3 regions of the uncultured Altererythrobacter sp. genome follow, and region 2 is predicted to be linked to each of the others. Evidence: predicted binding sites of a transcription regulator. Region 2 holds the regulator's gene; each other region holds the start of a gene.
What was found. Region 2 encodes LexA, which represses DNA repair genes until DNA is damaged. Its sites were predicted from a motif close to GTTCCNCNCTTGTTCT; they were not measured.
Positions count from the first base shown of each region.

Region 1 (7,440 bases), 400 kb from region 2:
TGCGCCCGAAACTGAAGCGCTTGGGATTCCCGACTGGTCCGTCACCGTCGCTGCTATTGAACAGCCAGGCGAAGCTGTTGCGATAACAGACCGCGCCAATCGTCTTACTTGTGCCAATTCGGCTTACATCGAATGGTTCGGGTTGGATTCAGCGCCACCAAACCTTGCTCTGACACGTGCAAGTCAAGAGGAAATGCTGCGTTTGATCCGTCAAGCATGGCGCGATGGATCTGCCCATTCGGATCGGCTGGAAGGGCTGGATATCGAACGCCAATGGAAAGTGACAGCCCAACGCGTCGGTCGCGGCGATGATCATCTGATTTGGCGTTTCCGAAAGATCGAGACCGAAATTGCCGACCCGCTGGCAAGTTATGACGTAACCGGTGCGTTCGGGCGAATGCTGGCAAAGGCCGGGATTGAAGCGGCGATCACCGCGCCCGACGGGACGATCAAAAATGCAAGTGCCGGCTTTGCACGCCGCGCCGCCGGGGACGAGAAGACTACGTTGGCTGGACAAGACTTCGTTTCGTTCCTGCGCTCGGATGATCGAGACCGGATATTCTTCTCTCGAGAGGGACGAAGCGGCACGCCGCAGACGCTCATTCATATTCCGCTGGATGATCCCAATGACGAGCGAGCCCTAGGTCCTGACGAAGTACCTTCGCTGATGCTACTCATCGATGCAGGAGTCGGGATTGGCGGCGGATGGGAAAATTCTTCCCAAGGTACAGCCCAGTTGGAAAGGTTGCTTGGGCAATTGCCGCTTGGCTTGGCGATGACGGATCGAGATGGCCGTTTCTTGTTCGGCAATCAGGCATTCCTAAGGGCCGTCAACCGCGATGAACTGGGACTACCCGCATTCCCGACCGATCTGGTTGTGCGTGATGACAAAGCGGCATTGTCTGATGCGGTGCGCCGCCATGGGCGAGGCCCATCAACTAGTGGGAACATGGCAATCAGGCTCGCTAGCGCGCCTGATAATACGGTCTCATTGGGACTGGCTGGCGTTCGGGGGATGGGTAATGCATCAGTCTTGCTTAGCCTGACCGATTCCAGTCAGGAAACACAGCTCAAGCGGCAAGTCGCACAAGCGACAAAGATGCAAGCCGTGGGTCAGCTCGCTGGCGGCGTTGCGCACGACTTTAACAATGTGCTCACCGCAATCATTGGTACCTGTGATCTGATGCTGCTCCGCCACACGCCCGGCGACAGCGATTATGATGATATCCAGCAGATCCAGCAAAACTCCAACCGTGCAGCTTCCCTGACGCGCCAGTTGCTCGCCTTCTCTCGCCAACAAACCCTTCGCCCCGAGATACTGCAATTGCCCGATGTGGTGAGCGAAGTTGGTCCGCTGATCACCCGGCTGTTAGGCGAAAAGATCAAGTATAGCATCAAACATGACCGCGATCTGGGTGTGGTGCGGGCTGACCCGCAGCAACTTGAGCAAGTGATCATGAATCTGGCGGTGAATGCGCGCGATGCGATCAACATGCACCGCGGAGGGACTGGAAAAATCTCTCTGACCACGCAGCGTGTCAACATGCGCGAGGTCGAGCAGATGGGGTCTGAAATCCTGCCCGTGGCCAACTATACCGTTCTGGTTATTGAGGACACTGGTGGCGGCATTCCGGAAGAGGTGATGCCCAAGCTGTTCGAGCCATTCTTTACAACCAAAGAGCAAGGCAAGGGCACAGGGCTTGGGCTTTCGACAGCTTACGGTATCGTAAAGCAGTCAGGTGGGTTTTTGTTCGCGGACAATGTCAAAGGCACTGGCGGGCGCACGATCGGCGCGCGCTTCACAATGTACCTGCCAGTGCACGAAGGGCCCATGGCGCCTGCGCCAGAAGCTCCGGTCGAAGTTCCATCGAGCGAGTGGTCCGGCGGAGGCCGCATCCTGCTGGTTGAAGACGAAGACATGGTGCGCGCAGTTGCGGAACGTGCGCTCACGCGCGCCGGATATGATGTGACCGCATGTGATGATGGCGAGGTCGGCCTTTCTGCGATCACATCAGGCGGCGAGTTCGATGTGATTGTGAGTGACGTTGTGATGCCTGGGATGGACGGGCCAACTATGGCGCGCGTCATTCGTGAAACGCATCCGGACCTGCCGGTACTGTTCATGTCGGGCTATGCCGAGGAGCAGTTGCGCAAGGATATCGATATCCCGAAGATGTATTTTCTGCCAAAGCCATTCAGCGTGCAGCAGATCGGCGACAAGGTTGCCGATGTGATGCGAGGGTCCGCGCGCAAATAGTCGTCGAACAGGCGAGATCGAAAGAACGGGTGAAGGCCAGGCCGGCTGGCGCGAACTGCGCGCGGTTGTCAGGAACTCCGGCTCGCAAAGCGCACAGGTTCGGTTCGGGATCGGGAGTTCCGCAAGTCTCGAAGTGCGCCGCACACGTGGATTAAAACTTCGTAATGGGGAGCATATCATTAAGACCAGTCTTGGCGCCGGGGAGGAACGCAAGCCCGTCCTCTGGTACGAGAGGTCTAAGCGCTAAAAGCCCAGCAATTCGAACAAAAACACCCGGGTGAAAAAAATTAAGTTCCCTACTTGTTCTATAAGAACAAATCGGGTACATACTGTTCCAACAGGGCGGTCGATAACCGATTTAAAGCTCTAGGCAAGCAAGGGAGGCCATGCGATGGCGACTAATCTGAAACTGGTTGAAAAGGAATCATCCGTGGATCGTCAGAAGGCGTTAGACGCTGCACTTGCACAGATTGATCGGGCCTTTGGTAAAGGTTCGGCAATGAAGCTGGGCTCCAAAGAAGCGATGAACGTCGAATCGATTTCGACCGGTTCGTTGGGCCTGGATATCGCGCTTGGTATTGGCGGCCTGCCTAAGGGCCGTGTCATCGAAGTTTACGGTCCGGAAAGTTCAGGCAAAACCACGCTGGCACTCCATGTTCTTGCAGAAGCGCAGAAGAATGGCGGTACTGTTGCCTTTGTCGACGCAGAGCATGCGCTGGATCCGGTTTATGCCAAGGCTTTAGGTGTAGATATTGACGAACTTATTATTTCTCAGCCGGACACCGGTGAGCAGGCACTTGAGATCACCGATACGCTGGTTCGCTCGAACGCGATCGACGTATTGGTGGTGGACTCGGTGGCTGCTTTGGTGCCGCGCGCTGAGATCGAAGGCGAAATGGGCGACACCCACGTCGGCTTGCAAGCGCGCCTGATGTCGCAGTCCCTGCGCAAGCTTACTGGTTCGATTAACCGTTCGAAATGCATGGTGATCTTTATCAACCAGCTTCGCATGAAGATCGGTGTGATGTATGGTAACCCTGAAACCACAACTGGCGGCAATGCGCTGAAGTTTTACGCATCGGTTCGCCTGGACATTCGCCGCACAGGTCAGATCAAGGATCGCGATGAAGTGGTTGGCAACACCACCCGCGTAAAAGTAGTCAAAAACAAGGTTGCACCTCCATTCAAACAGGTCGAGTTCGACATCATGTATGGCGAAGGGATCTCCAAGATTGGTGAGATTCTCGATCTTGGTGTGAAGGCCGGTATAGTCGAGAAGTCAGGTAGCTGGTTCTCCTATGACAGTATCCGGATCGGTCAGGGCCGTGAGAACGCCAAGACCTATCTGAAGGAGAACCCGGAAATTTGCGACAAGTTGGAAGCTGCTATTCGCGGCCGCACCGACGAAGTCGCCGGGGAAATGATGGCAGGGCCTGACGCGGAGGCCTGACACATATCTTCAAGCGGGCGCGCCGAGTTCAAGTAACTCTCGTGATTGCGTTCCCGGAAACCTGGAAAGCCGGTGTGCGTAGCTCATCTCCTCGAGCGGCCCACATCGGCTTTTCCGTATACTGCTTATGGATGCCTTGCGTTACTTTGTCGTGTTGAGACAATACAATAGCGTAGTAAGCAGACAGGTCCGATACTGACGTGGGAGACATCTATGGCAAGTTCCGACACTCAAGAATGGCAAGGCCGCGTTGGCAAATCATGGGCAAGCGAGTGGCAACGCACGGATCGAAGCTTCCGAATGCTAACTAGCGAGTTAGAGCGCAGAATTGCGGGAAGCCCATATGCGAATTTGCTCGATGTCGGTTGCGGGGCCGGAGAGCTGTCGCTTGTAGCGGCGCAGGCGCGTCCGGAAGCGCGGGTGACGGGCGTTGATATCTCACCTGACCTTATCGATGTCGCACGGCTACGCTCCGCCGGTATACCGAATGTGCGGTTTGAACTCGCGGACGCGGCCAGCTGGCGGCCTGGCGATGGGGAGAGTTTTGACCTTCAGGTTTCACGACACGGGGTCATGTTCTTCGATCAACCTGTTGCCGCTTTCGCCAATCTGCGGGCAATATCTGCGCCCGGCGCCAACTTGATATTCTCCTGCTTTCGCTCGTTAGAGGAAAATCCTTTTTTCGGATTGGCTGGCAAACTGGTCGACGGTGGGGTTTCGTTGCCCGATCCCCACGCACCGGGGCCTTTCGCATTTGCGGGTGTTGAGCGGGTACATGGAATTTTGTCTGATGCTGGTTGGTGCAATGTATCGATTGTGCCGTTTGACTTCCAGATGATTGCTGGTTCGGGTGAAGATCCGGTCAGCGACGCGGTAAGCTATTTCAGCAGGATTGGCCCGGCGGCACGGGCGATCTCCCTGATGGATGACATGGCAAAGCAATCATTCCGCATGAAACTTGAGGGATTCGTGAGAGAGCATCTTTCAGCAGATGAGGTTGCACTTGGTGCAGCTGCCTGGATCGTCACGGCCACACGCGATTGAATGCTTTATCTGGCTTGTCGCTGGCTGGCTTAGCCTTTAACTGCCCAAGCATGACGTCGACCAATGATATCCGCCGCTCTTTTCTTGAGTACTTCTCCGCTGCTGATCACGCCGAGATCGCGAGCTCGCCGCTTGTGCCTTACAATGATCCGACCCTCATGTTCGTCAATGCGGGGATGGTGCCGTTCAAGAATGCATTCACCGGGCTTGAAGCGCCTCCGGCATTGCGTGCAGCAAGCTCGCAAAAATGTGTGCGGGCGGGTGGCAAGCACAATGATCTCGACAATGTTGGCTATACCGCGCGGCATCACACCTTCTTCGAGATGCTCGGCAACTTTTCCTTCGGTGACTATTTCAAGGAACAGGCGATCCATCATGCGTGGACACTTCTAACCAAGGAATGGGGTCTTTCGCCCGACAGGCTGACTGCGACTGTTTATCACACGGATGACGAAGCGTTTGATCTGTGGCGCAAGATTTCCGGTCTTCCGGAAGATCGGATCATTCGTATCCCCACCAATGACAATTTCTGGTCAATGGGTGATACTGGTCCTTGCGGTCCGTGCTCGGAAATTTTCTTCGACCATGGCGATCACATCGAAGGTGGGCCTCCGGGCAGCCCTAATGAAGATGGCGATCGTTTCGTGGAGATCTGGAACCTGGTCTTCATGCAGTTCGATCAGGCTGCGGATGGTTCGCGCAGCAATTTGCCCAAGCCATCTATCGATACTGGTATGGGACTCGAACGTATTGCAGCTGTAATGCACGGTGTGCACAACAACTACGATACTGACACGTTTAAAGCTCTGATCGGTGCCTCTGTGTCACTTACTGGTGTGGCTGCGGAGGGGGATCATACCGCGAGCCACCGCGTTATCGCGGACCATTTGCGGTCGACCAGTTTCCTGATGGCGGACGGCGTTCTGCCTTCCAACGAAGGTCGCGGTTATGTGCTGCGCCGGATAATGCGTCGCGCAATGCGGCACGCACATTTGCTGGGCGCGTCAGAGCCTTTGATGTATCGCCTTGTACCCGCGCTAGTGGCCGAGATGGGGCAGGCCTATCCGGAATTGGTTCGTGGGCAGGCGCTGATCGAAGAAGTGCTTGAGCGCGAGGAATCGCAGTTTCGCAGGACACTGGAAAAAGGTCTGCGGCTGCTCGACGATGCGACCAGCGATATGGCCGAAGGGGGAGAGCTTGATGGTGAGACAGCATTCAAACTCTATGACACGTTCGGGTTCCCTTATGATCTGACCGAAGACGCTCTACGCGCGCGTGGGCTTGGGGTGGATCGCGCAGGTTTCGACGCCGCCATGGAGCAACAGAAGGCGGCGGCACGCGCGGCCTGGAAGGGTTCGGGCGACGCTGCTTCGGGCGAGGTCTGGTTTGATATTGCCGAGCGTGAAGGCGGCACGGAGTTCACTGGCTACACGTCCACCAGTGGTGAAGGAACCGTTGTCGCAATCGTCAAAGACGGTGCGGAAGTCAAAGCTGTGTTCCCAGGTGACGAGGTTGTTATCCTAACCAACCAGACGCCTTTCTATGGCGAGAGTGGCGGTCAGACCGGGGATGTGGGTTCAATCACCAACGTCGAGGGTCTTTCGGCCGATGTTACGGATACATCCAAGCCGCTGGGCCGATTGCATGCACACCACGCCAAGATTTCGACCGGTACGATAAAGGTGGGCGATAGTTTGCATCTGGAAGTCGATGTCGAGCGTCGAGATCGCATTCGTGCAAACCACTCGGCAACGCACCTTGTCCATGCGGCTTTGCGGAACGCCTTGGGTGACCATGTAACGCAGAAGGGATCGCTGGTTGCGGATGACAAATTCCGCTTCGACTTTTCCCACCTTAAGCCATTGACGCCTGAAGAGATTGCGGCAGTCGAAGCCGAAGTAAACGCAGAAATCCGCGCGAACGAAGCTGTTCAGACACGGCTTATGAGCCCGGATGATGCAGTCGAAGCTGGTGCCCTAGCGCTGTTCGGCGAGAAGTATGGCGATGAAGTTCGCGTGCTTAGCATCGGGCGCAAGGCCGACGGCAATCGGAACTACTCAGTCGAGCTGTGCGGCGGCACACATGTCAAAGCGACAGGCGACATCGGCATCTTCCGGATTGTGTCAGAAGGCGCGGTCAGCTCCGGCGTACGCCGTATCGAAGCGCTGACCGGTGAAGCAGCGCGAGAATGGCTCGTATCCCGCGAAGAAGCGCTCAAGTCCGCCGCAAGCGAGATTCGCGCCACACCGGAAGAGGTGCCCGCACGAATTGCCGCTCTGCTAAGCGAGCGCAAAGCATTGGAGAAGGAACTCGCGGACGCCAAAAAGGCCCTCGCGCTTGCAGGCGGCGGCGGCCCGGCTCAATCTGCGGACGAAGAAATTGCCGGCGTGAAGTTCAGCGGTCAGGTGCTTGACGGCCTTAGCCCAAAGGAGCTGCGCCCGCTGCTTGATGAGGCAAAGCAGCGTCTCGGCTCAGGCATTGCGGCGGCGGTCGCAGTGAATGATGGCAAGGCAGCTTTTGCCGTTGCAGTAACTGACGACCTGACCGAGCGTTTCAGTGCCGTTGATCTGGTCCGTGTAGGCGTTGAGACCTTGGGCGGCAAGGGCGGCGGTGGTCGCCCTGACTTGGCGCAAGGTGGCGGCCCGGACGGCAGCAAGGGCGAGGATGCGATTGCCGCGGTACGTGCAGC
Region 1 covers NZ_CAJXNK010000002.1:310,478-317,917, forward strand. Annotated here, with positions in the region: gene QZ487_RS09405 (response regulator) at 1-2,257, shown strand, start outside; gene recA (recombinase RecA) at 2,649-3,707, shown strand; gene QZ487_RS09415 (trans-aconitate 2-methyltransferase) at 3,921-4,751, shown strand; gene alaS (alanine--tRNA ligase) at 4,802-7,440, shown strand, end outside.
Region 1: recA (recombinase RecA) is a predicted target of LexA. The motif match lies at 2,549-2,564, and genes of this name have one in related genera.

Region 2 (7,440 bases):
ACTGCGCACCGAAGCCGAAGTTTCTGGTGGCTCCCGCCAACTTGAGCTGTCAGTCACGGACGAGCTGGCCGGCAAGCTGGCGGGCAGCAGCACTCTGGTCAGCCATTGCTACGCCATTGCCATGGAAAGCCAATTGGCCGAGCAATTGGAACAAACCCATGGGATTGATCAGGTTCTTACACCTTTGCTGCAAGAGCTCATCGCGTCACCGGATGAGAACATGGCCGAGCTAGCCATGGGAGCAATGACGGCGCAGGCGCGATTTGTTCAAGTTCAACGCCGGATGAATTTGCCGCTTGCTGAACTTCCGGCAGAGCTCTTTCATGTCACTCTCGCTCAATGGTCTGCAATGCGTGGAGATGCCGAATCCATACAGAGGGAACGCGTCTTACAGGTTCTGCGTGGCGGCTATGACGAGAGCAGTTCGCGTTTAGGAATGCTAACACGACTGATCGGTTCGCTGGGGCATGGATTGCGTTCCGCAATCGATCTGGAGCATGCCGGATTTGCACTTTTCGTGAGCGGTCTTGCCCGCGCATCGAAGCAATCGCGCGAATTGGCTGTGCTGTCATGTCATGAACGCCAGGCCACACGACTGGCCTTGGCGCTGCGCGCTGCCGGCTTGAAACCAGAGGAAATGCGCAAGCAGTTTCTCTTGATCCAGAGCGATTTGGCCATGCCAAGAGGCGCAGATGCCATCTCGCAGGAAAGAGCTCTGTCGTTGATTGCCGGCACCCCTGCTGACAGGGTAGGGTAAGCCTCCGTGGAAACCCCAGATACTCTTCTGGCTGCTCGCGGCGTCACCGATCACGAGGATCGTTTGCTTTCAGCGGATCAGCCCTTGGCTGAATTGCAGCAGCGATGTGGCGGTGCGGTGCCAGGCAAGCTCGCCATTCCAGAACTGCTTGAGCTGGTCCAACAAGGCCGCGCCATGGGATTGCGTTTGGCTCGCGAATTCAGTGCGTCAGATGGTGATGGGCGCATCACCGGCTATGTCCGGATTCGTCCGTCTGGCGATGAAGCAGGCGGCGGCTGCGAAATACTGATTGAAAATTGGCGCCGCGAAACCGTTGGCGGTGAAGACGACCGGGAAGCAGCTTCGCGTCAGGATGCGATTGACCGAGCGACAGCGGAATTTTCCGCGCGTCTCGACGGCAAGCAGCGGCTTCTTGCGGGCGAGGGGGACGCACCGGACCTGGCCCAGCTGTTTGGCAAGACGCGCAAAGCGTCCGGCAAAATCTGGACAGAATATGTCACTCTGGTCGATATCGCTTATAAGCAACCGCTTCACTGGCGTTTGCTTGACGGTGCGAAGTGCAAGGTTGAGGGATCGCCGCGCAATTGGTTTGCACGTCTGATCCCCGTTGGCAGTGATCAGATCATTCCAAGAGGTTTCGAGTTGCTTTTGGTGGCCGAACAACCGCTGATTGAAGCTGAGAAGCCTGGAGAGCAAAGCGGCAGCTCTCAACTGGTTGGGAATGCTCTAGCGCCTGCGCTGCGGCAGCCAGTCGCTCGCATCATTGCCAACGCAGACAAGATTCGCGGCCGTCTGGCTGGACCGATTCGTCAGGAGTATGCTGAATACGCGAGTGATATCGCATCCGCTGGACGTCATCTGGCAGCTTTGCTCGATGATCTCAATGATCTGGAAGCGGTAGAATCTCCCAATTTCAAGGTTGTGTCACAAGACCTTAATCTTGAGGATGTCGCGCATCAGGCGATCAAGATGCTGCATGCCAGAGCACAAGCGAAGTCGATCGAATTGGTCGGACCGGAAATTGGCGAGAGAGTAAGCGCACGCGGCGACGCGAAACGCATATTGCAGGTGGTGCTCAATTTGATGGGCAATGCGATCAACTATTCGCCTGAAGGCAGCACTGTGACAGTTGCGGTTTCCAAGGTTGGATCCAGCAAGGCCAGTATAGCCGTTTCAGACGAAGGCCCCGGTCTGTCGCCTGGACAGCTGGAGCGTGTGTTCGCCAAGTTTGAACGTCTGGGACGTTCCGGCGACGGTGGATCAGGCTTGGGCCTCTACATTTCCCGGCGTTTGGCGGAGGCAATGTCAGGATCTCTCGACGTGAAAAGCACGCCCGGAATAGGCGCAATTTTCACGCTAGAGCTACCAGCTGGTAAAAAGGCAATCTGAATCGCGGCAGTTCAACGCCCGATGCGGCTTGAGCCCCATAGCAGCACAAGTCCGACAAGCACGGTGATGCCGCCGTAAAGTGCCCAGCTGCGATCTGCGAGCATAAAGCTTTCCGCAGGCCACATCACAATACCGAGGCCTTGGAGAGCCCACAATCCGCCTGACAACACCAGCGCGACGCCGAATACCATCATGACGAATTTTAGAATGCGCGTTCCCACGGCTTAGCGCTGACCCACCGGTACATAGTCGCGCTCTGTCGGGCCTGTGTAGAGTTGGCGCGGACGTCCGATTACCTGCGCGGGATCGGATATCATTTCATTCCACTGGGCAACCCAGCCTACGGTGCGTGCGAGAGCGAAGAGTGCGGTGAACATCGTTGTTGGGAAACCGATCGAGCTGAGAATGATGCCCGAATAGAAGTCAACGTTCGGGAACAGCTTTTTCTCTCGGAAATAGTCATCGTTCAGCGCGAGCTCTTCGAGGCGAAGTGCGGTTTCGAAGACCGGATCGTCAACGTTGAGCGCGTCAAACACTTCACGCAGCGTCTGTTGCATGACAGTCGCGCGTGGGTCATAGTTTTTGTAGACGCGGTGGCCAAAGCCCATCAGGCGAAACGGATCGTTCTTGTCCTTCGCGCGCTCGATATAATGCGGAATGCGATCAGGTGACCCAATTTCCTGCAGCATATTAAGCGCGGCTTCGTTCGCACCACCATGTGCCGGGCCCCACAGGCACGCGATACCTGCCGCAATACACGCAAAAGGGTTGGCGCCAGACGAGCCGGCAAGGCGTACCGTCGAAGTAGAAGCGTTCTGTTCATGGTCCGCATGCAGGATGAAAATGCGATCCATCGCCTTCTCGATGGCCGGATGCACTTCATACTCTTCGGCGGGCACACCAAAGGTCATACGAAGGAAGTTGCCGGTATAGCTCAATGAATTGTCCGGCTGCATCATTGGCTGACCGATCGAATATTTATAAGCCATTGCCGCAATCGTCGGCATTTTCGCAATCAGTCGGTGGCTGCTGATCTTGCGGTGCTCAGGATCAGAGATGTCCGTGCTGTCATGATAGAAAGCCGAAAGCGCGCCGACCACGCCGCACATGATCGCCATAGGGTGTGCATCACGGCGGAAACCCTGATAGAATTGACGAAGTTGATCATGCAGCATGGTGTGGCGCGTGATCGTGTAGGTGAAGTCATCCAGATCAGCCTGGCTCGGCAGCTCGCCGTTCAACAGGAGGTAGGAGACTTCCATGAAGCTTGAATGTTCGGCCAGTTGACCGATCGGATAACCGCGGTGCAGCAGAACGCCTTCATTGCCATCAATATAGGTGAGGGCACTTTCGCAGCTGGCGGTTGATTTGTAGCCGGGATCGAAAGTGAAAGCGCCGGTTTGACCATAAAGCTTCCGGATATCGACCACATCTGGGCCAACACTGCCACTAACAACAGGGAACTCGTGCGTTTGACCGCCAAGCTCGAGTTTCGCGTTTGTGTCCGACAAAATACGTCTCCTTCAATCCTGCGTAACGTCAGCCCGCTGCAGCAGCCTGCGCGTCGATCCGGGCCAAAGCCTCTTCCCGTCCCAATAGGACCAGAACATCGAAAATACCGGGCGAGGTCGTCGTTCCGGTAAGCGCTGCGCGCAGGGGCTGCGCGAGCTTGCCGAGACCCAGCTCGAGTTCTTCGGCGAGTGATTTTGTAGTGGCTTCGAGCGCGTCGATTGTCCAGTTATTTTCCGCCTTCAGGCGCTCGGAAAGTGTGCTCAGGTTTGCGCGTGCCCCATCATCCAGCAAACTTGCCGCCTTCTCGGTCATTTCGAGAGGGCGCTGCTTGAACAGAAAAGCTGCGCCTTCTGCGAGCTCATGGGTGTTCTTTGCGCGGTTTTTCAGCACTGGCATCGCACGGGTAAGCAGGTCCAGATCCACCTCTGAACCAATCAGAGGTGCACATATACTGGCCAGCCGCGCGTCATCGGCTTCGCGGATGTAGCAGCCGTTCAAGTTCTCGAGCTTCTTCATGTCGAAGCGCGAGGGGCTTTTTCCGACGCCGCTCAAGTCGAACAGTTCGATCGCTTCTTCGCGGGAAATCTCTTCGCGGTCGCCGTGCCCCCAACCAAGTCTAAGCAGGTAATTGGACAGCGCTTCGGGAAGAATGCCATGCTCGTCACGATAGGCTTCCGCACCGAGCGAGCCGTGCCGTTTAGACATCTTTGCCCCATCCGAACCGTGAATCAGCGGTACATGCGCATAGACTGGCGGCTCCCAATCACCTTCGATTTCATGCATCGCATGATAAATCGGAAGCTGGCGAAACGCGTTGTTCAAATGATCGTCGCCCCGTATCACGTGGGTCACCCCCATATCATGATCATCGACCACAGCCGCCAGCATATATGTTGGCGTACCATCAGCGCGCAGTATGATGTAATCGTCAATCTCTTCGTTGCGCACGGTAACACGGCCCTGGACCGCGTCATCGATCGAGGTCTCACCTTCAGTCGGTGTCTTTAAGCGAACTACGAATGGCGTACCCGCGGGAGCTTCCGATGGGTCACGATCACGCCAGCGGCCGTCATAGCGCATGGGCAGCTTATTAGCGCGCTGCTCTGCACGCATTTGCTCAAGATCTTCGGGCGTTGCGAAGCATTTGTAGGCGTGGCCTGCCTCAAGCAGTTTGTTAGCCACTTCGGCATGGCGATCCGCCCTCTGCGATTGAAACGTCGGCTCTTCATCGTAGTCGAGCCCTAGCCAATCCAGCGCGTCCAGGATCGCATCGATGGCTTCTTGCGTCGAGCGCTTCTTGTCTGTGTCTTCAATCCGCAACAGCGCCTTGCCGCCGTGATGGCGGGCATAGAGCCAGTTAAACAACGCGGTCCGCGCTCCGCCGATATGCAGGAAACCCGTGGGGGATGGCGCAAATCGCGTCACCACTTCCCTGGTGCGAGCGCCGCTTTCGCTTGCCATAAGACGTTGTTTCCTTTCCTATGCCGGGATGGCCATGCACCATACGCCAGTGGTGCCCACAGGGGCGCCGCCGAGACAAGCGATGCTGCAGCGCAGCGTCAATGGCGCATGCCGCTTTCCATGTCCAGCCTCACCTCGTCGTGCGAACATTTTTTGAGCGCCTCCGGTTTTGACCGTGGGCCGTGGTTGGTTGTGGCGTTTGCTGGGCTTTGTTCCTGCTGGAGTTGAAGCTGCGATCTTGGTGGCGACACCGGTGCCTGAGATCCTGATTTCGCGAGATGGACGGCACGTCGGGATCACGATTCCAACGGAGAATGGCGCTCAGCTTGCGAGTTTGCGTGATACGCGTTCCGATTATGCACGTGAAAACTCGATGGAGCTAGCGAGCGTGAAGGGCGATCCAATTCCCATGGCGGATTGGCCGAGTGCATATTGCACGTCTGAATTTTGTAAGATGGCACTCACGCGTGATGGGCACGACTGGAAATTGCTGATGGCGCGAAACAACATGCGGGTTGAAGAACGCGCCCTTGCCGCTGCTTGCGAGCTGGCCGACATAGTGGTTGCGGACAGATGGCTGCCACGCTCATGCCAACCGCGATGGTTCAAGGCTGATATCACGTCTCTTGAACAGTCCGGAGGACTGGCGATCCTACTTCGCGAACAATCGATTGTGCAGGTTGCTGACCATCAGGGGGAGCATGGGTGGTGGCGCGCCGAGCCCGATTAGGGCGGGGAACCGCTAGATAGCCGAACGGTCCCGGCGCGCACTGGGGACAATCGTTAGTGGTAACGCCTAAGCAGCCCTGCAAGCTTTCCTTGCACCGCGACTTCGTGCGGTTGATAGATCTGAGGGCTGTAAGCTCCATTCGCGGGATCCAACCGGATCATGCCATTCTCACGACGAAGATATTTGAGTGTTGCCTCTTCATTGCGAACCAACGCCACGACAATCTCACCATCACGCGCGCTTTCGGCGCGCTTGATCAAGGCATAGTCGCCATCGAAAATGCCGGCCTCGATCATCGAGTCGCCGGATACCTCAAGAGCATAATGTTCACCGGGGCCAAGCAGAGCGGCAGGAACCGGCATGCTTGACTGGCCCTCCAGCGCTTCAATCGGAGCACCCGCAGCGATGCGGCCGTGTAGCGGGACATCGATAATGTCATTGGCAGCTTTGCGCGCTGCTGGGGGAGGGCTGGTCACACGAGCAACAAGATCATTTGCCGGCGAAGAACGTCCCACAGGAGTCGCATCTTCCGGCATCTTGATCACTTCAAGCGCGCGCGCGCGATTGGCCAGGCGCCGGATAAATCCACGCTCTTCCAATGCTGAAATCAAGCGGTGCACGCCTGACTTGCTCTTAAGATCAAGCGCTCCTTTCATCTCTTCGAAACTCGGAGAAATGCCGGTCTCTTCCAAACGCTGCTGGATGAAACGGATCAACTCGTGCTGCTTTGCCGTCAGCATGGCGAAAACCTCCTATGGGCGCCTGTCCTGTGCTCACACTTTATGGTGAACGAATGCGGAACAATTAGGCAACGAAAATCGGTAAGTCAAGCAATTCCGCCATTTTTCAGCAGTAGGCACGGAACAAGTGTTCCCGCTTCGATCTCGACTGCGTGGGCGGGGCGGTCGATCAGGCAATTGGTATGAGCCAATGCCGCGAGGGCCGAGGAGTCTTGCGAGTCGGCCAGCCTTACGGTTTCGCCATCCCAAATTGCGCGAAGGAATTCGCGACGCGATCCAATTCCGGGAAGGGTGCTTCCGGCGGTCAGGTTGGTCCTGAAAGGTAGGGGCTGACTTGCTCCCATTGCCGCGTGTACAAGCGGCACCACGAATAGAAAGCATGTGACGAAGCTCGATACCGGGTTGCCGGGCAGTCCGAAGATCACTTGCGCGCCTTTGGTCGCGACCATGATCGGTTTCCCCGGCTTCATTGCGACTTTCCAGAAGTCCAGACTCGCGCCCCAGGCCTCAAGCGCCGGGCGCATCAGATCATGATCGCCGACTGAAGCGCCGCCGGTGGTAACCAACATGTCTGCGTCCCCAGCCTTAGCTAGCGCGAATGCGAGCGCTTCATGATCGTCAGGGACCGGTCCGAGCCTCACCACTTCACAGCCCAGTTCTGCCAGCATTGCGCCGATCATCGCGCCGTTGCTGGCCGGGATATGATGATCTGCACATTCAGCAGGATCAGCCACCAATTCATCGCCGCTGTCGAGCACCGCAACCTTAGGAGTAATGCGTACACCGAGGGTGCCGTGGCCCGCGCCCAGTGCCAGCGCTAATTGCGCAGGACCTACGCGCGTACCTGCTGG
Region 2 covers NZ_CAJXNK010000002.1:705,674-713,113, reverse strand. Annotated here, with positions in the region: gene QZ487_RS11335 (hypothetical protein) at 1-757, shown strand, start outside; gene QZ487_RS11330 (HAMP domain-containing sensor histidine kinase) at 764-2,146, shown strand; gene QZ487_RS11325 (hypothetical protein) at 2,158-2,340, opposite strand; gene QZ487_RS11320 (citrate synthase) at 2,371-3,657, opposite strand; gene gltX (glutamate--tRNA ligase) at 3,686-5,119, opposite strand; gene QZ487_RS11310 (hypothetical protein) at 5,310-5,849, shown strand; gene lexA (transcriptional repressor LexA) at 5,903-6,589, opposite strand; gene QZ487_RS11300 (molybdopterin molybdotransferase MoeA) at 6,676-7,440, opposite strand, start outside.

Region 3 (7,440 bases), on a different contig from region 2:
CGATGACTATACCACCAGCCATTTCGATCCGCGATATCAAGAAAACCTATGCCGGGGCCAAAGGCCAACCTGGCAAGGAAGCATTGAAAGGCGTGAGCTTTGATGTACCCGAAGGCGAGATTTTCGGCCTGCTGGGCCCCAATGGTGCGGGCAAGTCGACCCTGATCAACATTCTGGCGGGCCTGGTCAACAAGACCAGTGGCAGCGCGGAGATCTGGGGCTTTGATATTGACGAACAGCGCCGCAATGCCAGCCGTTCGATCGGGATCGTCCCGCAGGAAATCGTGTTCGATCCTTTCTTTACGCCGTTTGAAGTGCTGGAAAACCAGGGCGGTTTCTATGGTATCACGAAGGCACTGCGCCGCAGCGAGGAATTGCTCGAAGCGGTACGCCTTTCGGACAAGCGCGACGCCTATGCGCGCACGCTCTCTGGCGGGATGAAGCGGCGGTTGATGGTGGCTAAAGCGATGGTGCATTCGCCGCCGATCTTGGTACTCGATGAGCCGACCGCGGGCGTCGATGTCGAGTTGCGCAAGCAGCTGTGGGATCTTGTCACGCAGTTGAACAATGACGGCGTGACGATCGTCCTGACGACACACTACCTCGAAGAGGCTGAAGAGCTGTGTGACCAGATCGCGATCATTAATCATGGCGAGCTGATCGCGAAGAAGCCGACGCGCGAATTGATCGAGATGGCGCGCGAGAAGATTGTAAAGGTCACTGTTGACCGTGATCTGGCCGGCCCGATCATGGAGCCGGGCTTCACAAAGGCAGAGCTGATCGATCCGCGTGTGCTTGAGATCACATATGACCGTGATCAGGCCAGCGCCGGGCAAGTTCTCCTGAAGATACAGGAGCACGGCTACACAATCGAAGACGTGACAACGCGCGAGCCGGACCTTGAGGATGTGTTTGTCCAATTGACGAGTTCTGACACATGAATGCGGTCAAGCACGATGTCCTGATTATCGGTTCCGGCGCCGCCGGGCTCACTGCCGCATTGGCGCTGGCTGAAACAAAAAAAGTGCTGGTGCTAGCCAAGGGTTCGCTCACCGGGGGCAGCACGGCCTGGGCGCAGGGTGGCATCGCGGCCGTTCTCGATGCAGGAGACACGTTCGAAAACCACATCCGTGACACTATGGTGGCGGGCGCCGGCCTCAACCGCCGCGAAACGGTCGAGTTCGTGATCGAGAATGCGCCGCAATCGATTCAAAGGCTGGTCGAGCTGGGCGTGCCTTTTAACAGCGAAGGCGAAGATCTGCACCTGACGCGCGAAGGCGGGCACAGTCATCGCCGGATTGTACATGTCAATGATGCTACAGGCTGGGCCGTTCAATCCGCTTTGCTCAAGGCAGCAGAGGCCAACCCCAATATCACCATGCTGCCCGGGCGCAGCTGTATCGACCTGATTACAGGGCGCAATGCAGAGCGATTCTCTGGCGGCGGCCGGGTGTGGGGCGCCTATGCGCTGAATGAAGCGACCGGCGAGGTCGAGAAACATGTCGCCAAGGCAACCGTGCTAGCGGCGGGTGGCGCTGGGCGCTGTTACCTGTTCTCTACCGCTCCGCGCGGTGCCACGGGGGACGGGATCGCAATGGCTTGGCGTGCTGGATGCCGTGTTTCCAATATGGAGATGATGCAGTTTCACCCGACGTGCCTGTACAACCTCGAGGTCAAGAATTTCCTCATCACAGAGGCGGTGCGCGGAGAGGGTGGGCATTTGTTGCACCCGGAAACAGGACATCGCTTCATGGCGGATTACGATCCGGAGCGGATGGAGTTGGCCCCGCGCGATGTGGTGGCGCGTGCGATCGATGACCAGATCAAGCGCGATGGCCTCGACTATGTCCATCTGGATATCAGCCACCAGCCGCCCGAATTCGTGCGTGAGCATTTCCCGACAATCTATGACAAGCTGATGGGCCTTGGCATCGATATGACCAAGCAGCCTATCCCGGTTGTGCCGGCGCAGCACTATACTTGTGGCGGTGTGCTGGTTGGGCTGGATGCGCGTACCGATTTGCCGGGCCTGTGGGCGGCTGGCGAATGCACGGAAAGCGGCTTGCACGGCGCGAACCGTCTTGCATCCAACTCTTTGCTCGAGTGCTTCGTTTTCGGCGAAGCCGCAGCGAAGGATATACTGGGAAACTGGGATGCTCTCGATACTCCGCCTGCGATCAAGGAATGGGACGCGACCCGTGTTTCGGATTCGGACGAGCAGGTTGTTATCAAGCAGAACTGGACTGAGATCCGCCGCTTCATGTGGAACTATGTCGGTATTGTCCGCACCACAAAGCGGCTGGAGCGTGCGGCCAACCGGATCCGGATGCTGCAGGACGAGGTTGAGGATTATTACGGCAGCTTTGTCGTGACGACCGATCTGATCGAACTGCGTAACCTGTTGAAAGCGGCTGAACTTATTGTCACCAGCGCGTTGCGGCGGCATGAGAGCCGCGGCCTCCACTACACGCTCGACTATCCCGCGACGCTCGACGAAGCGCGCGATACAGTGCTGGTGCCCTGAGCATTTTCCCGCTGATCGAAGCCGATATGCCGTTCATCGGATGGTCTTGCTATCGATCTGAAATGCGCAGTCGCTCGCCGAACATCGATTGAGAATTCGGCTGCAGACGTCATTTTCATAAACAGGAAGCGAGGTTCGCAAACCCCCGCAATATCCCGAGCGGCCTTGCTTCCTGATCGACCAATTCAACCGCGGCACGAGTGTTGGGACTGTGCTCGCTGGCCTTGGTCAAACGGCCGATCATCCATGCGAATTTTATTGAGGATGATCTAATGAAAACTCTTACGACAACCACACTCGCTGCCGCGTTGAGTATCGCGGCATTCTCCCCCGCAATTGCTAGCGAGCAAGGCACCATTGTCGTCGAATCCGAAAGCGCGATGCAGGAATGGCAACAAGATGTCGGCAGATCGCTCGATCGCCGCCTGGCCACCGCGACCAAGCAAACACGCACCGATCCGGTGAGCAGCATTGTGCAGCTTCGTTTCACTTTGGATGCATCGGGCAAGGCTCATGACATTGAAGTACTAAACGGTTCCGGTGACATTTGCACGGATCTGGTTGCCAAGCGCGCCGTAAGCGGCCTGTCGCAACTGACCGAAGCGCCGGTCGCCGATGCCTCGTCGCAAACGTTCCAGGCGAACATCATCTTTGCTGACGATGAGGTGACTTACAGCAAGCTCGCCAAGGCCCTGGCGAAATCGGAAAAAGTCCGCATGGCTTAGGCTGACAGCGAACGCGGGGTCATCAGCTTCGGGCTTTAATCGGGTTCTGCTTCGGACCCGAAATTTAGGGGCCCACGGGTTCCTTGACGCGAGCGGCAGGCCTTCACGGGTCTGCCGCTTTGGTTTGCGTGGATGATTGTTTGAACACTTGCGCAGGTCGCCGCGCTGCGACACAAGCACGATCAAACAATCAGGGAGCCCCACTAATGCCTCAAGTCACCGCCAACGGCATCACCCTCGAATACGATACGCATGGCGATCCCGACAATCCGCCGATGCTGTTGGTGATGGGTTTGGGCGCGCAGATGACATTGTGGCCTATCGAGTTGGTTCAGGCGCTGGCGGACCGCGGATTTTACGTGATCCGCTATGACAATCGCGACATTGGCCTAAGCCAGAAATTCGAAGGCGAGAAAGTGCCCGGTGTGATGTGGCATGTGATCCGCACCCGTTTCGGTTTTCCGCCCAGAGTCCCTTACACACTTTCAGATATGGCGGCGGATGGAGTGGGCGTACTGGACGCGCTCGGCATCGATAAAGCCCATGTGGTCGGCGCGTCTATGGGCGGAATGATCGGCCAGCTGATGGCGGTCGAACACGGCCACCGTTTGCTTAGCTTTACGTCGATCTTCTCAACCACAGGCAATCCGAAACTACCTCAGGCAGACAAGGCCGCGATCGAGCCGCTCGCCAATCCGCCAGAATCGATGGATGAGCATGTGCTGGTCGAACACGGCATCAAAATCTCTAACGCCATCGGCAGCCCGGGCTATCGCCCTGACCCGGAATCTCAGCGCCAGCGCGTGATCGAAAGCGTTCGCCGGTCGGTCTATCCGGCTGGCCTGCACCGCCAGATGGCCGCCATCATCAATGATGGTGACCGGACCCAGCGCCTGAAATCAGTGACCACGCCAACGCTGGTTTTGCATGGCGAAGATGATCCGCTTGTCAAGGTCGAGGGTGGCCGAGCGACAGCCGATGCGATCCCGGGCGCCAGGATTAAGACCTACCCCGGGTGGGGCCATGATCTGCCGCAAGAGCTGGTCGAAACGATAGCGGATGATGTCGCAGAACATACCAAAAGAGCGTGATGGCGGCCGCCTGAAACCTTACCAAAAGCTTGCCAAATTGCTCCGGGAATCCGTTAGGATTTGAGTAGGTTATTTCGGGCCTTCGCCCAATCTGCATGATTCATGTGGCTTTTATCCATAAATTGGATAAATTGGCCGTCATATGGACGTCATCGCCGCTTATCGCATTTTTGTCCGGCTGGCCGAGCGGGGCAGCTTCAGCGCGGTCGCGCGCGAGCTTCAGCAGAGCCAGCCAACTGTCAGCCGGCGCTTGGCAGAGCTGGAGGATTACCTCGGCTCCAAGCTGATCAGCCGAACCACGCGCTCGCTTTCGCTGACGGATGAGGGGCAGGAATTTCTGGCCAAGGCGCGTGAGATTTTACGGCTGGTCGATGATGCCGAACAATCGGTGGGCGCGCGCGCCCAAGCGCTCTCGGGCCGATTGCGAATCTTCGCGCCTGTATCATTGGGCCGGGTCGTGCTGGCACCGCTGTTGTGCCGCTTTCTTGAAAAGCATCCCGATATCGAGGCCGATCTTCTTTTGTCTGACCAGCCGGTTGATCTGGTTGAAAGCGGGATCGATGTCGCGCTATCCGTCGGGTTCCCGCGCCGCCGCAGCGATCGTGCGCGCAAGCTTGGCGATGTCCCGTTGGTGTTATGCGGCTCGCCCGAGCTGATCCGAGACCACGGCACACCGCGCCGCATTGACCAGATCTCAAACTTGCCAGCGGTGGTCTTTATCGGGCCGGACATGGTGCATGATAATTGGCGGCTGGAACGGGGGGCAGAGATCCGCGAGATCGTGCCGGACGCCCGGCTGCGCAGCGATAGCTCGGAGGCGGTGCTTGCCGCTTTGGTGGAAAGTGCCGGGATTGGCCTGGTGCCACTATGGCTGGTGCAGGACGCGATCAAGCAGGGAAAGTTGTGGCGGCTGCTGCCACAATGGACTGGCGGCGTTCTGCCGATCCATCTCGCCTATCCTGAAAGCCGCACGCCCAATGCGCGCGCGCGTGCATTTATCGATGCGCTGACCAAATCGCTCAAGGGCGACAAGCTGTTTGTGTGAAGCCAGATCGGGGCAGTGCATTTATCGCGTTCCAATGGCTTCGCTTGATTCAAAAATTGCGCATCCCGATTCGAATGATTCACAAGTCCCCTATACCCGTTTTGCCCGCAAAAATTTTTTCCCAGATTCATTTTAGGGGTTGCGCGTTCAAAGACCCTAGGATTTCCCGCGCGTCGCGGTGTCACGCGCGGGTAACACACTGGATAAATCCAGTCAGTTTGCATGTTAAATCCGCATTTACCCTCTTGCGTGAAACCGCGCTCTGATTCAGTATCTAGTGGTTCCAAACCTGGGGACACCTACAAGAGCTAGTTATTCGCTCCGGAAACACTATTTCCGAAGGCGGGGGGGGATTCGGGTCTTTCGGGTCGTGCAATCGAGAGGAACTGTGGGGAAAAAGGGGAAAACTAAATCCCCCAAAGCCCTGCGAAATTGGTAGGTGGGATGCTTCCCGCCGAATCGAACACAAGCGGAACATCGCTCAACGTAGTGAGCGGGAACCGCATGAGGGTAAAACAACGCGATTAGGGGCGGGGCAGAGAATGGATTTTCGGACTGGCGACGAGGCAGCAATGGGACTGGATCAGGACGCGGACAACGCCGTGGATACAGAAACCAAGAGCAAGGCAAAGGCCTCGACCTCCGGCAAGGCAGATAAGGCCAAAAAGGCAGTGGCAATTGAAAGCGAAGACAAGGGTACAGACGCGCTGGTCGCGGAGAAGGCGGGCGAAGTGCTGGCTGGCGCCATGGCAGCTGTGGCGAGCAATGCGGCAGGCGATATTGACAGCAAGAAGGTCAATGATCGCCGCTTCACAATCGTCACAGACGATGCACGCGACGCGAACCTGACCGAATTCGGCAAGGAGACTTTGACCGATCGCTACCTCCTGCCCGGAGAAAGCTATCAGGATCTGTTTGCGCGCGTTGCAGATGCTTACGCCGATGATCAGGAGCACGCTCAGCGTCTCTATGACTATATTTCGAATTTGTGGTTCATGCCGGCGACGCCAGTGCTGTCGAATGGCGGCACCACACGCGGTCTGCCGATCAGCTGTTATCTGAACTCTGTCAGCGACAGTCTGGATGGCATCGTTGGCACCTGGAACGAGAATGTATGGCTCGCGTCCAAGGGCGGCGGCATCGGCACCTATTGGGGCCACGTGCGCGGCATTGGTGAGCCGGTTGGCCTCAACGGCAAGACCAGCGGCATCATTCCTTTCGTGCGTGTGATGGATTCGCTGACCCTTGCGATTTCGCAAGGCTCGCTACGGCGCGGCTCGGCCGCTTGCTATCTGGATGTATCGCATCCGGAGATCGAAGAATTTCTCGAGATCCGTAAACCCTCCGGTGACTTCAACCGCAAAGCGCTGAACCTGCACCACGGCGTGCTGCTGACCGATGAATTCATGGTAGCTGTGCGCGATGGCGCAGAGTTCGATCTGAAGTCACCGCGCGATGGCAGCGTTCGCGCCACAGTCGATGCGCGCTCGTTGTTCCAGAAGCTGGTCGAGACACGTCTTGCAACTGGCGAGCCTTACATCGTGTTCTCTGACACAGTGAACCGCATGATGCCCAAGCATCATCGCGAATTGGGCCTCAAGGTTTCAACGTCGAACCTGTGTTCGGAAATCACGCTGCCAACCGGTATCGATCACTTGGGCAATGACCGCACGGCGGTATGCTGCCTTTCGTCACTCAACCTTGAAAAGTGGGAAGAGTGGGAAGGCAACAAGACCTTCATCGAGGACGTAATGCGTTTTCTCGACAATGTCCTGCAGGACTATATCGACCGCGCCCCTGACGAGATGGCGCGCGCGAAATATTCGGCCGAGCGGGAACGTTCGGTTGGCCTTGGCGTGATGGGCTTCCACTCTTTCCTCCAGTCCAAGAACATCGGTTTCGAAAGCCCGATGGCGAAAGTGTGGAACCTGAAGATGTTCAAGCATATTCAGGGCAAGGCATCAGAAGCCAGCATGCTGCTGGCGCAGGAACGCGGCGCGTGTCCGGATGCGGAAGAAATGGGCGCGATGGAGCGTTTCAGCTGCAAGATGGCGA
Region 3 covers NZ_CAJXNK010000001.1:258,650-266,089, reverse strand. Annotated here, with positions in the region: gene QZ487_RS01330 (ABC transporter ATP-binding protein) at 3-941, shown strand; gene nadB (L-aspartate oxidase) at 938-2,524, shown strand; gene QZ487_RS01320 (hypothetical protein) at 2,797-3,249, shown strand; gene QZ487_RS01315 (alpha/beta fold hydrolase) at 3,456-4,340, shown strand; gene QZ487_RS01310 (LysR family transcriptional regulator) at 4,483-5,385, shown strand; gene QZ487_RS01305 (ribonucleoside-diphosphate reductase subunit alpha) at 5,928-7,440, shown strand, end outside.
Region 3: QZ487_RS01305 (ribonucleoside-diphosphate reductase subunit alpha) is a predicted target of LexA. The motif match lies at 5,778-5,793, and genes of this name have one in related genera.